Regions from separate parts of the Peribacillus sp. FSL E2-0159 genome, predicted to be linked through region 2. Evidence: riboswitches for the same ligand, from Rfam matches in the RefSeq annotation. Region 2 holds a riboswitch; each other region holds the start of a gene.
The links. Region 2 has a riboswitch for thiamine pyrophosphate ahead of tenA (thiaminase II). Riboswitches for the same ligand answer to the same signal wherever they lie in the genome.
Positions count from the first base shown of each region.

Region 1: it holds a riboswitch for thiamine pyrophosphate, as region 2 does, so the genes downstream of both, thiC (phosphomethylpyrimidine synthase ThiC) here and tenA (thiaminase II) in region 2, are expected to answer to the same signal.
Region 3: it holds a riboswitch for thiamine pyrophosphate, as region 2 does, so the genes downstream of both, tenA (thiaminase II) here and tenA (thiaminase II) in region 2, are expected to answer to the same signal.
Region 4: it holds a riboswitch for thiamine pyrophosphate, as region 2 does, so the genes downstream of both, NYE63_RS21025 (ABC transporter substrate-binding protein) here and tenA (thiaminase II) in region 2, are expected to answer to the same signal.

Region 1 is NZ_CP152053.1:877,975-880,176, forward strand. Features, by position in the region: gene NYE63_RS04440 (HAD family hydrolase) at 88-876, shown strand; TPP riboswitch at 993-1,107, shown strand; gene thiC (phosphomethylpyrimidine synthase ThiC) at 1,243-2,202, shown strand, end outside.
Region 2 is NZ_CP152053.1:2,577,675-2,579,876, forward strand. Features, by position in the region: gene NYE63_RS12655 (AMP-binding protein) at 1-102, shown strand, start outside; gene NYE63_RS12660 (SDR family NAD(P)-dependent oxidoreductase) at 155-901, shown strand; TPP riboswitch at 1,037-1,165, shown strand; gene tenA (thiaminase II) at 1,301-1,984, shown strand; gene NYE63_RS12670 (ECF transporter S component) at 1,999-2,202, shown strand, end outside.
Region 3 is NZ_CP152053.1:1,486,814-1,489,015, reverse strand. Features, by position in the region: gene NYE63_RS07405 (aspartyl-phosphate phosphatase Spo0E family protein) at 1-160, opposite strand, end outside; gene NYE63_RS07400 (Fur-regulated basic protein FbpA) at 415-603, opposite strand; SAM riboswitch class I at 780-884, opposite strand; TPP riboswitch at 1,043-1,147, shown strand; gene tenA (thiaminase II) at 1,238-1,927, shown strand; gene thiW (energy coupling factor transporter S component ThiW) at 1,943-2,202, shown strand, end outside.
Region 4 is NZ_CP152053.1:4,306,229-4,308,430, reverse strand. Features, by position in the region: gene NYE63_RS21030 (protein-glutamine gamma-glutamyltransferase) at 1-338, opposite strand, end outside; TPP riboswitch at 640-749, shown strand; gene NYE63_RS21025 (ABC transporter substrate-binding protein) at 884-1,888, shown strand; gene NYE63_RS21020 (thiamine-binding protein) at 1,900-2,184, shown strand; gene NYE63_RS21015 (ABC transporter permease) at 2,181-2,202, shown strand, end outside.

The DNA.
Region 1 (2,202 bases), 1.7 Mb from region 2:
AGTTATTCTTTTTTTATTGGTTGTGGTTTATTATTGTAATAGTGTAATTTTTACGAATTCAATAATAGGGAAAGAGGGGTGGACATTTTGCTTAAGGCAGTTTTTTTTGATTTAGATGATACATTACTATGGGATCAGAAAAGTGTAAAAGAGGCTTTTGTGGCCACATGCGAAGTGGCCAAGGAGAAATATGATCTGAATGTCGACGAGTTTGAAGAAGCGGTGCGAAAGGAAGCGCGTGAGCTTTATTCTTCTTACGATACATATGCATTCACTCAAATGATCGGAATCAACCCATTTGAGGGACTATGGGGGAATTTTCAGGATGATCATGATGAATTCCGGAAGATGGCCGGGATTGCACCGGCTTATCGGAAGGAAGCGTGGACGAGAGGCTTAAAGGCATTAGGGATCGATGACCCGGAATTTGGGCTTGAACTGGCAGAACGTTTTCCGGCCGAGAGACGCAAAAAGCCATTTATCTATGAAGAATCATTCCGTGTTCTGGATGAATTAAAAGGGAAGTACAAATTGCTATTGCTTACGAACGGATCTCCTGAACTGCAAAATACCAAACTTGAAATTACGCCTGAACTGGTTCCTTATTTTGACCAAATCGTGATTTCAGGTGCATTTGGACGAGGTAAACCAGATGCCTCCATTTTTGAGCATGCTTTGGAAATCATGGAGCTTGATAAGGATGAAGTATTGATGGTCGGCGATAATTTAATGACTGATATCCTTGGAGCATCACGGGTAGGCATAAAGTCGGTCTGGATAAATCGCCATGATAAGGAACGAAATGAAGTGCTTCCAACCTATGAAATCAAGCATTTAGAGGAGCTTTTCCCTATCCTTGAGAGCCTGGGGAACTAATTGGCGGTACTCCTCAAAATACCAAATTTTAGAGAGTTGTTAAGGAAATATTAGGTCTTTCAAAGTATTTACAGAATGAAAAGGGTGATATATAGTTACCCTGTAATTAATTAAATTATTCAGACTAGGGGTGTCCAATAAAAGTTGGGCTGAGAGAGAAGCGCTTAAGCTTCTTAACCCTCAGGACCTGATCTGGTTCATACCAGCGTGGGGAAGTTAGAATCTACTAAACAATGACATTTCAATTGGTCATTTTTGTAGTCAAACTAACGTTAGCCGGGTCTTAAATATGAGATCCGGCTTTTTCGTGCGAAATGGATTGGATTTTGTCCTTTTTAAATGAACTTAAAAAGGAGAAATGAAATCATGATGAGTAATTCAGTAAATGACATGAACGTTTCAATTATGTCCAGTTTTGCCGGGAGTAAAAAAGTGTATGTTGAGGGATCCAGACCTGATATTAAAGTACCTATGCGTGAAATTAAGCTAAGTCCGACTACAGGTGCATTCGGTGAAGAGGATAACCCGCCTTTACGAGTATATGACACAAGCGGCTTTTATACGGATTCAGAATATCCCATTGATATTCATAAAGGTCTTGCCCCGATTAGACGCAGTTGGGTTCTGGAACGGGAAGATGTTGAAGAGTATGAAGGCCGTGAAATAAAGCCCGAAGATAACGGGTATAAAAAAGTGGAAGCACAATCCAACGCAGAAGTTTTTCCGGGATTGAAAAGAAAACCATTGCGTGCAGTTAAAGGGCAAAACGTAACCCAGCTCCATTATGCCCGTAAAGGAATCATTACTCCGGAAATGGAGTTCATTTCGATCAGGGAAAATGTGGCCCCTGAGTTTGTAAGAGAAGAGGTAGCTAGCGGGCGTGCGATCATTCCGGCAAATATTAACCATCCTGAAAGTGAGCCCATGATCATCGGACGTAATTTTCACGTGAAAATAAATGCGAATATTGGAAATTCCGCTGTTAGTTCATCGATCGAAGCTGAAGTGGAGAAAATGACTTGGGCTACACGATGGGGTGCAGACAATATAATGGATCTTTCCACCGGAAAGAATATTCACACGACCCGGGAATGGATTATCAGGAATTCACCTGTTCCGGTTGGGACGGTTCCGATATATCAAGCATTGGAAAAAGTGAATGGAGTAGCGGAAGATTTAAATTGGGAAGTTTTCCGGGATACATTAATCGAGCAGGCTGAGCAAGGTGTCGATTACTTCACCATACACGCTGGTGTGCTTTTGCGATACATCCCCATGACAGCAAAGCGAGTTACGGGAATTGTTTCCCGAGGGGGCTCCATCATG
Region 2 (2,202 bases):
TTTCTTGAGATAATGGATGACTTTCCTCGAACGGCTAGCGGGAAAATTCAGAAATTCCGGCTCCGGGAAATGATAAATGAAAAGGTAATCGACAATATTTAAGCAGTTTATATAAATCCATATTGACTAAATGGTGAAAGTGGAGGGGAATATGATGAATAAAAGAATGGCATTTATCACAGGTGCCGGAAGTGGAATCGGCAGAGAGATTGCAAAAAAATTGGCTTCTCGTAATTTTAACATCATCGTGGCTGATATTAATCTTAAAAATGCAGAGGAAACGGTTTCTTTAATCGAAAAGTCGGGCTTTGAAGCCAGAGCGGTCCATTGTGATGTAACGAAATTAGAAAGTGTTAAAAAAGCCGTTGAAGAATCAGTGAAGCTTTATCATAGAATAGATATATTGGTTAATAATGCAGGGTGGGATAAGGTGGAACCTTTTTTAAAAAGTGATCCCAGCACTTGGAAAAGGATTATCGATATTAATTTACTTGGGCAGATCCATACTTGCAAGGAAATTTTACCTCTAATGATTGAAAACGGTTACGGAAAGGTAGTAAATATTGCATCCGATGCAGCTAGAGTCGGATCAAGTGGAGAGGCAGTTTATTCGGCTGCTAAGGGAGGGGTGATTGCCTTCACAAAAACGATAGCAAGAGAAATGGCACGTCACAAACTCAACATCAATTGTATTGCGCCAGGTCCTGCTGATACGCCCCTATTTCAAGAAATAGGCTCTTATAATGAAGGTATAGCAGGCGCCTTGGAAAAAGCGATTCCATTCCGCCGGCTAGCACAACCAGAGGACATTGCCAGTGCTGTTGCCTATTTCGTTTCGGAAGATGCAGGGTATATTACGGGGCAAACTCTTTCCGTAAATGGTGGATTAACAATGGTTTAAGCGATCATGGTAAGGTGGTAATGCAAGATTGAAAGGCTAGTAATCCTAAAGCATTGGGTCGAAAACTTTTTCTAATACGTTTGACAATTGGATTTATCGTGTTAATATAAAGGCAAATGAAATTTAATATACAATTTGTACCACTAGGGGTGCTTTATAGGTAAAAGTTGATTTTGCCGCAGAAGCTGAGATTAAAGTATGACTTTAAGACCCTTAGAACCTGATCTGGTTTATACCAGCGTAGGGAAGTGGGGTCTGGAACAATACGTTTTTGTATTATTTCAAGTACAACCACTTTCTTTACGTTTAAGAAAGTGGTTTTTTGTTTGCAAAAAAAGGGGTGATAAAAGGTTTTTTTCCGTAACATTCATTGAAAAATAGAATTTGGAGGTAATGGACATGAAGTTTTCAGAGGAACTTCGTCAGGAAGTTGATCACATTTGGGAAGCTAGTTTTAATCACCCGTTTGTTACAGGTATAGGAGATGGCACATTGCCATTGGAGTGTTTTCGTTTTTATGTCATGCAAGATGCCTATTATTTATCTCATTTTGCTAGAGTTCAAGCCTTAGGGGCAGTCAAAGCTACAGATTTACATACAACAAGCAGGCTTGCCGGCCATGCACAAGGAACATATGAAGCGGAGTTGAAGCTTCATGAGAATTTTTCTGAGAGATTAGGCATCACAAAAGAAGAAAGGGGAAATTTCAAACCTGCCCCGACCGCTTATGCTTATACTTCCCATATGTATCGTGCGGCTTATTCGGGACATTTAGGAGATGTTATTGCAGTTATCTTGCCGTGTTACTGGCTCTATTATGAAATAGGTGAAAAGCTGCAAGGGTGCTTACCCGATGAGCCGATTTATCAAGAATGGATAGCGGCTTACGGAGGAGATTGGTTCCGCACTTTGGTGGAAGAACAAATTGCGAGGCTTGATGAGATTGCTGAAAAAGTAACAGAAGAGGATAAGGAGAGAATGAAAGAGCATTTTATCCTTAGCAGCCAATATGAATACTCATTTTGGGAAATGGCTTATCGTTTAGAGACATGGCCTGTGCATAAGGAAACACTAGAAGTATAAAGGAGAATGAAACAATGAAAAAAGGATTGAAATTAACGGATATATTAGTCACGATCGTGATTGCGGTAGCATTTGGAATCGTTTATATCCTTTGGGGTTCGATTTATTATTCCGTTAAACCATTAGGATTACATCTGGATCAACTTATTTATGGAATGTGGTTTATAGCTGGCCCCGTCGCCTTTTTAATTTTACGGAAACCGGGTGTGGCACTTTTG
Region 3 (2,202 bases), 1.1 Mb from region 2:
ATTCAGAATCTCTTTTACTTGTTAACGCATTTAATAGCGTATCCAATTCTTGACTGGCTTGAACAGTTAGCAGACTTGATAGGCCGTAAATTGCTGCCAATTTGATCATTTCTTGTCTCTTCTCTTCTACTTTTTCTATAGTTACCTTACGGCAAGGCATTATATAGTCACCTCCCATTTATTCAATTTTTTTACACTTTTATCATAATGAAACTACTAGTTAAAATCAACTATTTTTCAGAAATTAAATGTGTTATTTTAAAGGATAAATGTGACAAAACACCTATTTTATTCTTTGATTATGTATATTTTGTGTCATTTTCTATTAAACGCAAAAAAGCACCCACTAGTGTAGACTGCGAATGCTTACATCATATCCCTTAACCAAGAACCCAAAATATAATCCATCGCTTACTATGTCATCCATTCAGAAGGTGACTCGTTATTAGGTCTATTTATAACAATCTTATATTCATCTTCAAGTACTTTTAATGGGGCATCATAAAGGTGCCTTTCATCAGAGGTTTTGTATACTCCATTGGCCAATAACTCTTCAATAAGCTTTGCCTTCCTCTGTTCAATCCTCTTAAATAATTCTGCCATGTAAATGGCTCCTTTCCTAGTCAGCCTAGAGCCTGCTTCTAGATAGCTAAACTTTATCAACTTGTTTGATTTTCACCAAATTATATATACCTTTTCTATTATGTCACTAAACGTTATTTCCCAAAAATAAAAGCCCCTTCTAATTCAAGAAGAGGCTGACAGTGTCCGTACGGCTCTTCTTATCTTCCAAGCATACGCTTGTTGGATTTAGCACAGTTCCCAAAACGGGTCCGCTGCCGAGGTTTCATTGGGCCAAGTCCCTCTACCTCTCTGGATAAGAATTCAATATATAAATGATGTAGAAATGATTTTATCCTAATAATCATCAAAAGTCAATTACCTGGTTCTCCCTTTTTCCCTGGACATAAAGTGATCGCTCTTTCAAATACGGGTTGCATTTTCTTGTCTTTCTGATATGATGTCAGTAATTACATACAATTCACACCACTAGGGGAGTCTTTTTTAAGACTGAGATGGAATTAGTTCCGGACCCTTTGAACCTGAACCGGCTCATACCGGCGGAGGGAAGTGGATGATATCGTCCATTTACAGACAATATCCATCTACCCCGTTCCGTATTCAGGAACGGGGTTTTTTTATTAACAAGGGGATCCATTCTAAAGGAGGATGAACAATGGAGAATACTAAATTAGAAACATTCAGTGATAGACTGCATGCACGGGCAAAAGAGATTTGGAAAAGGAACCATTCACATCCCTTTGTCCAGGCAATTGGAAATGGCACTCTTCCTGAAAAGAAATTTGCCTATTACCTGAAGCAGGACTATATCTATCTCATGGATTATTCCAAGCTCTTTGCTTTAGGTGTCATCAAAGCTCATAACATCGAAACCATGGCAAAGTTTGCGAGTATTTTAAATGAAACCCTTCAAGTGGAAATGGATATTCATCGGCATTATGCTTCCGAATTCGGGATCAGTTCCAAGGAGTTGGAAGATACAGAACCTACTCCAACCACTCTAGCCTATACAGGTTACATGCTAAATGCAGCTCAGCATGGGACTTTAGCAGACTTGATCGCCTGTCTCCTTCCCTGCGCTTGGGATTATTATGAAATCGGTTTGCTATTAAAAGAACAAAATGGAGCAGCATTGGAAAACAATCGCTATGCAGATTGGATAAGGTCCTATTCATCTCCTGAATTCGGGGAAGCGCACAAGTGGCTAATCGCTTTGTTGGAAGAATTGACGGAAGGGATGCCAGAAAAAGAACTTCTTAGATTAGAAAAGCACTTTTTGGTTACTTCCCGATATGAATATTTATTCTGGGATATGGTTCAAAATGAGCAGGATTGGCCGCTTTAGGTCGTTGACATGATGATGAATCCAATCAAGAAACTGACGTTGACTGCAATGATCACGGCTATAACGACTCTGACCAGTTCATTTATTTTCATCCCTGCAGGATTTGCAAAGGTCTTTCCTATTCAGCATCTGGCAAATGTCCTGACGGCCGTTCTATTGGGGCCTGCTTATGCTGTGACTCAAGCTTTTTTAGTTTCCATCATTAGAAACATGTCTGGTACCGGTTCAATTTTCGCCTTTCCCGGCAGCATGATCGGTGCACTTTTGGCTGCCAT
Region 4 (2,202 bases), 1.7 Mb from region 2:
GCATAAAGCCTTCCATTTATGAAAATGTCAACGAGTGCAGCATGAGGGAGAATCCCTGGCTGAAGGGTAAAGGTGCCATCCTTTGAAAGGCGCCAATATTGTTTATTGCTTTCCGATTCCTCGAGTGTGGAAAACTCTGGTTCACTTTTATCCAACGCAATAGCTGCCGCAATGACTCGGTTCCTCAGTTGTATCTCGAAATTAAACTCTCCAAAATTCCGGTATTCAAGAACGTTAGAATCTTCCGCCAGCAATTGGACAATTTCAAGCGATTTAGCAGATGTTATTCCTGGCTGGATTTGACTGACATCTAACCATTTGTGATTAATCTTTATCATGATCATATCCACCTTTTACTTATGAAATTAAGGGTTTATAAAACCAGTAAACAAAAATGTCTACAGGTAATGCTCATTATATGAATGCCAGCAAGGAAATGACTATTTGGAACTTGTCTGCCACCGTTGCAGTCAAGAAAGATTGGAATGAAAAGCTGCAGAATTTTTTTCTTTCATTCCAAAAGATGTTTTGCTAGATATCCTAAAGTGCAAGGAATACCTTTCCAATTAGTGAGAAGAGCAAATTAGTATTCCTTTTTCCCCATGAATTGATATAATGAGAGAGAAAAGTTCATATGTGCGAGAAATGTAGGGGGGCCAGTACTGCTGGCTGAGATTGCATCCTTTAGATGCTGACTCTTTGAACCTGATCTGGATGATGCCAGCGGAGGGAACATATTATTACTGACTTTCTGTTTTATATGTTAACGTCCGAATTCATCTTCGGGCGTTTTTTGCTTTTTCATCCAGTATTTGAATAGACCCTGGAGCCCCATTATGGTTCCGTCATATGGATCTTATATGATGTGTAGGAGGATAATAACTTGAATAAATTCTTACCACTGTTAACTTCGTTGTTCCTTTTGGCTGGATGCGGTGCAGGCGGAACTAATGAAAAAGAAGAAGTATCTAAAAATGAAGGAAATGAAGAATTAAAAAAGGTATCGGTCGTGCTTGATTGGACACCGAATACAAACCATACAGGATTGTATGTAGCCAAGGAAAAAGGTTATTTTAAAGAACAAGGTCTTGATGTGGAAATTATCATGCCAGGTGAAGCTGGAGCTGATAAGCTTGTCGCTTCAGGGAAATCTGAATTTGGCGTGAGTTACCAGGAGGGCATTACGCAGGCCCGCGTGCAAGGCGTACCGATTGTTTCGGTAGCTGCCGTCATCCAGCATAATACCTCTGGATTCGCTTCCCCTGAAGCGAAGAACATTAAGACTCCGAAGGATTTTGAAGGGAAAACGTATGGTGGCTGGGGGTCTCCAGTTGAAAAGGCCATTATAGATTCACTCATGAAAAAAGAGAATGCGGATGTAAATAAAGTGGACATAGTCAATACAGGAGACACGGACTTTTTCACTTCGGTTAAAAGGGATATAGATTTTGCCTGGATTTATTATGGATGGACAGGCATTGAGGCTGAGCTGCGAAATGAAAAGCTTAATATGGTTTACTTAACCGAATACTCTGATAAGCTTGATTACTATACGCCTGTTTTGACAACAAATGAAAAGATGATAAAAGAGGATCCCGAGACGGTTAAAGCATTCGTTCATGCAGCATCGAAAGGGTACCAGTTTGCGATTAAGAATCCTGATGATGCAGCAGACATCTTAGTTAAGTCTGCACCGGATCTTGATGCAAAACTAGTGAAGAAAAGCCAGGAGTGGCTTGCAGCCAAGTATCAGGATGATGCTCCGCGATGGGGTGAACAAAAGCTTGAAATCTGGAAGAATTACAGTGATTGGATGACAGAAAATAAGCTTCTTGAAGGTGATTTCGATCCTGAAAAGGCATTTACCAATGAATTTTTACCAAAATAGGAGGAAATACAATGGCCAATTCATTAATTAGCATACAAATTATTCCTAAAGGGGAAAATGTCATCCCTATGGTGGATGAAGCAATCAAGATCATTGAAGAATCAGGTGTCAAGTATGAGGTTCACCCGCTTGAAACGACAATGGAGGGTGAGCTTTCCGAACTTTTTGCCGTGATAGAAAAAATGAATGTAAGAATGATTGAGATTGGATCACCGAATGTCATTTCCCAAGTGAAAATATTATATCAGCCAAGCGGGATTACGATGGATACGTTAACGGAGAAATATCGGGCATGATCGGAAGGGGAATTTGGA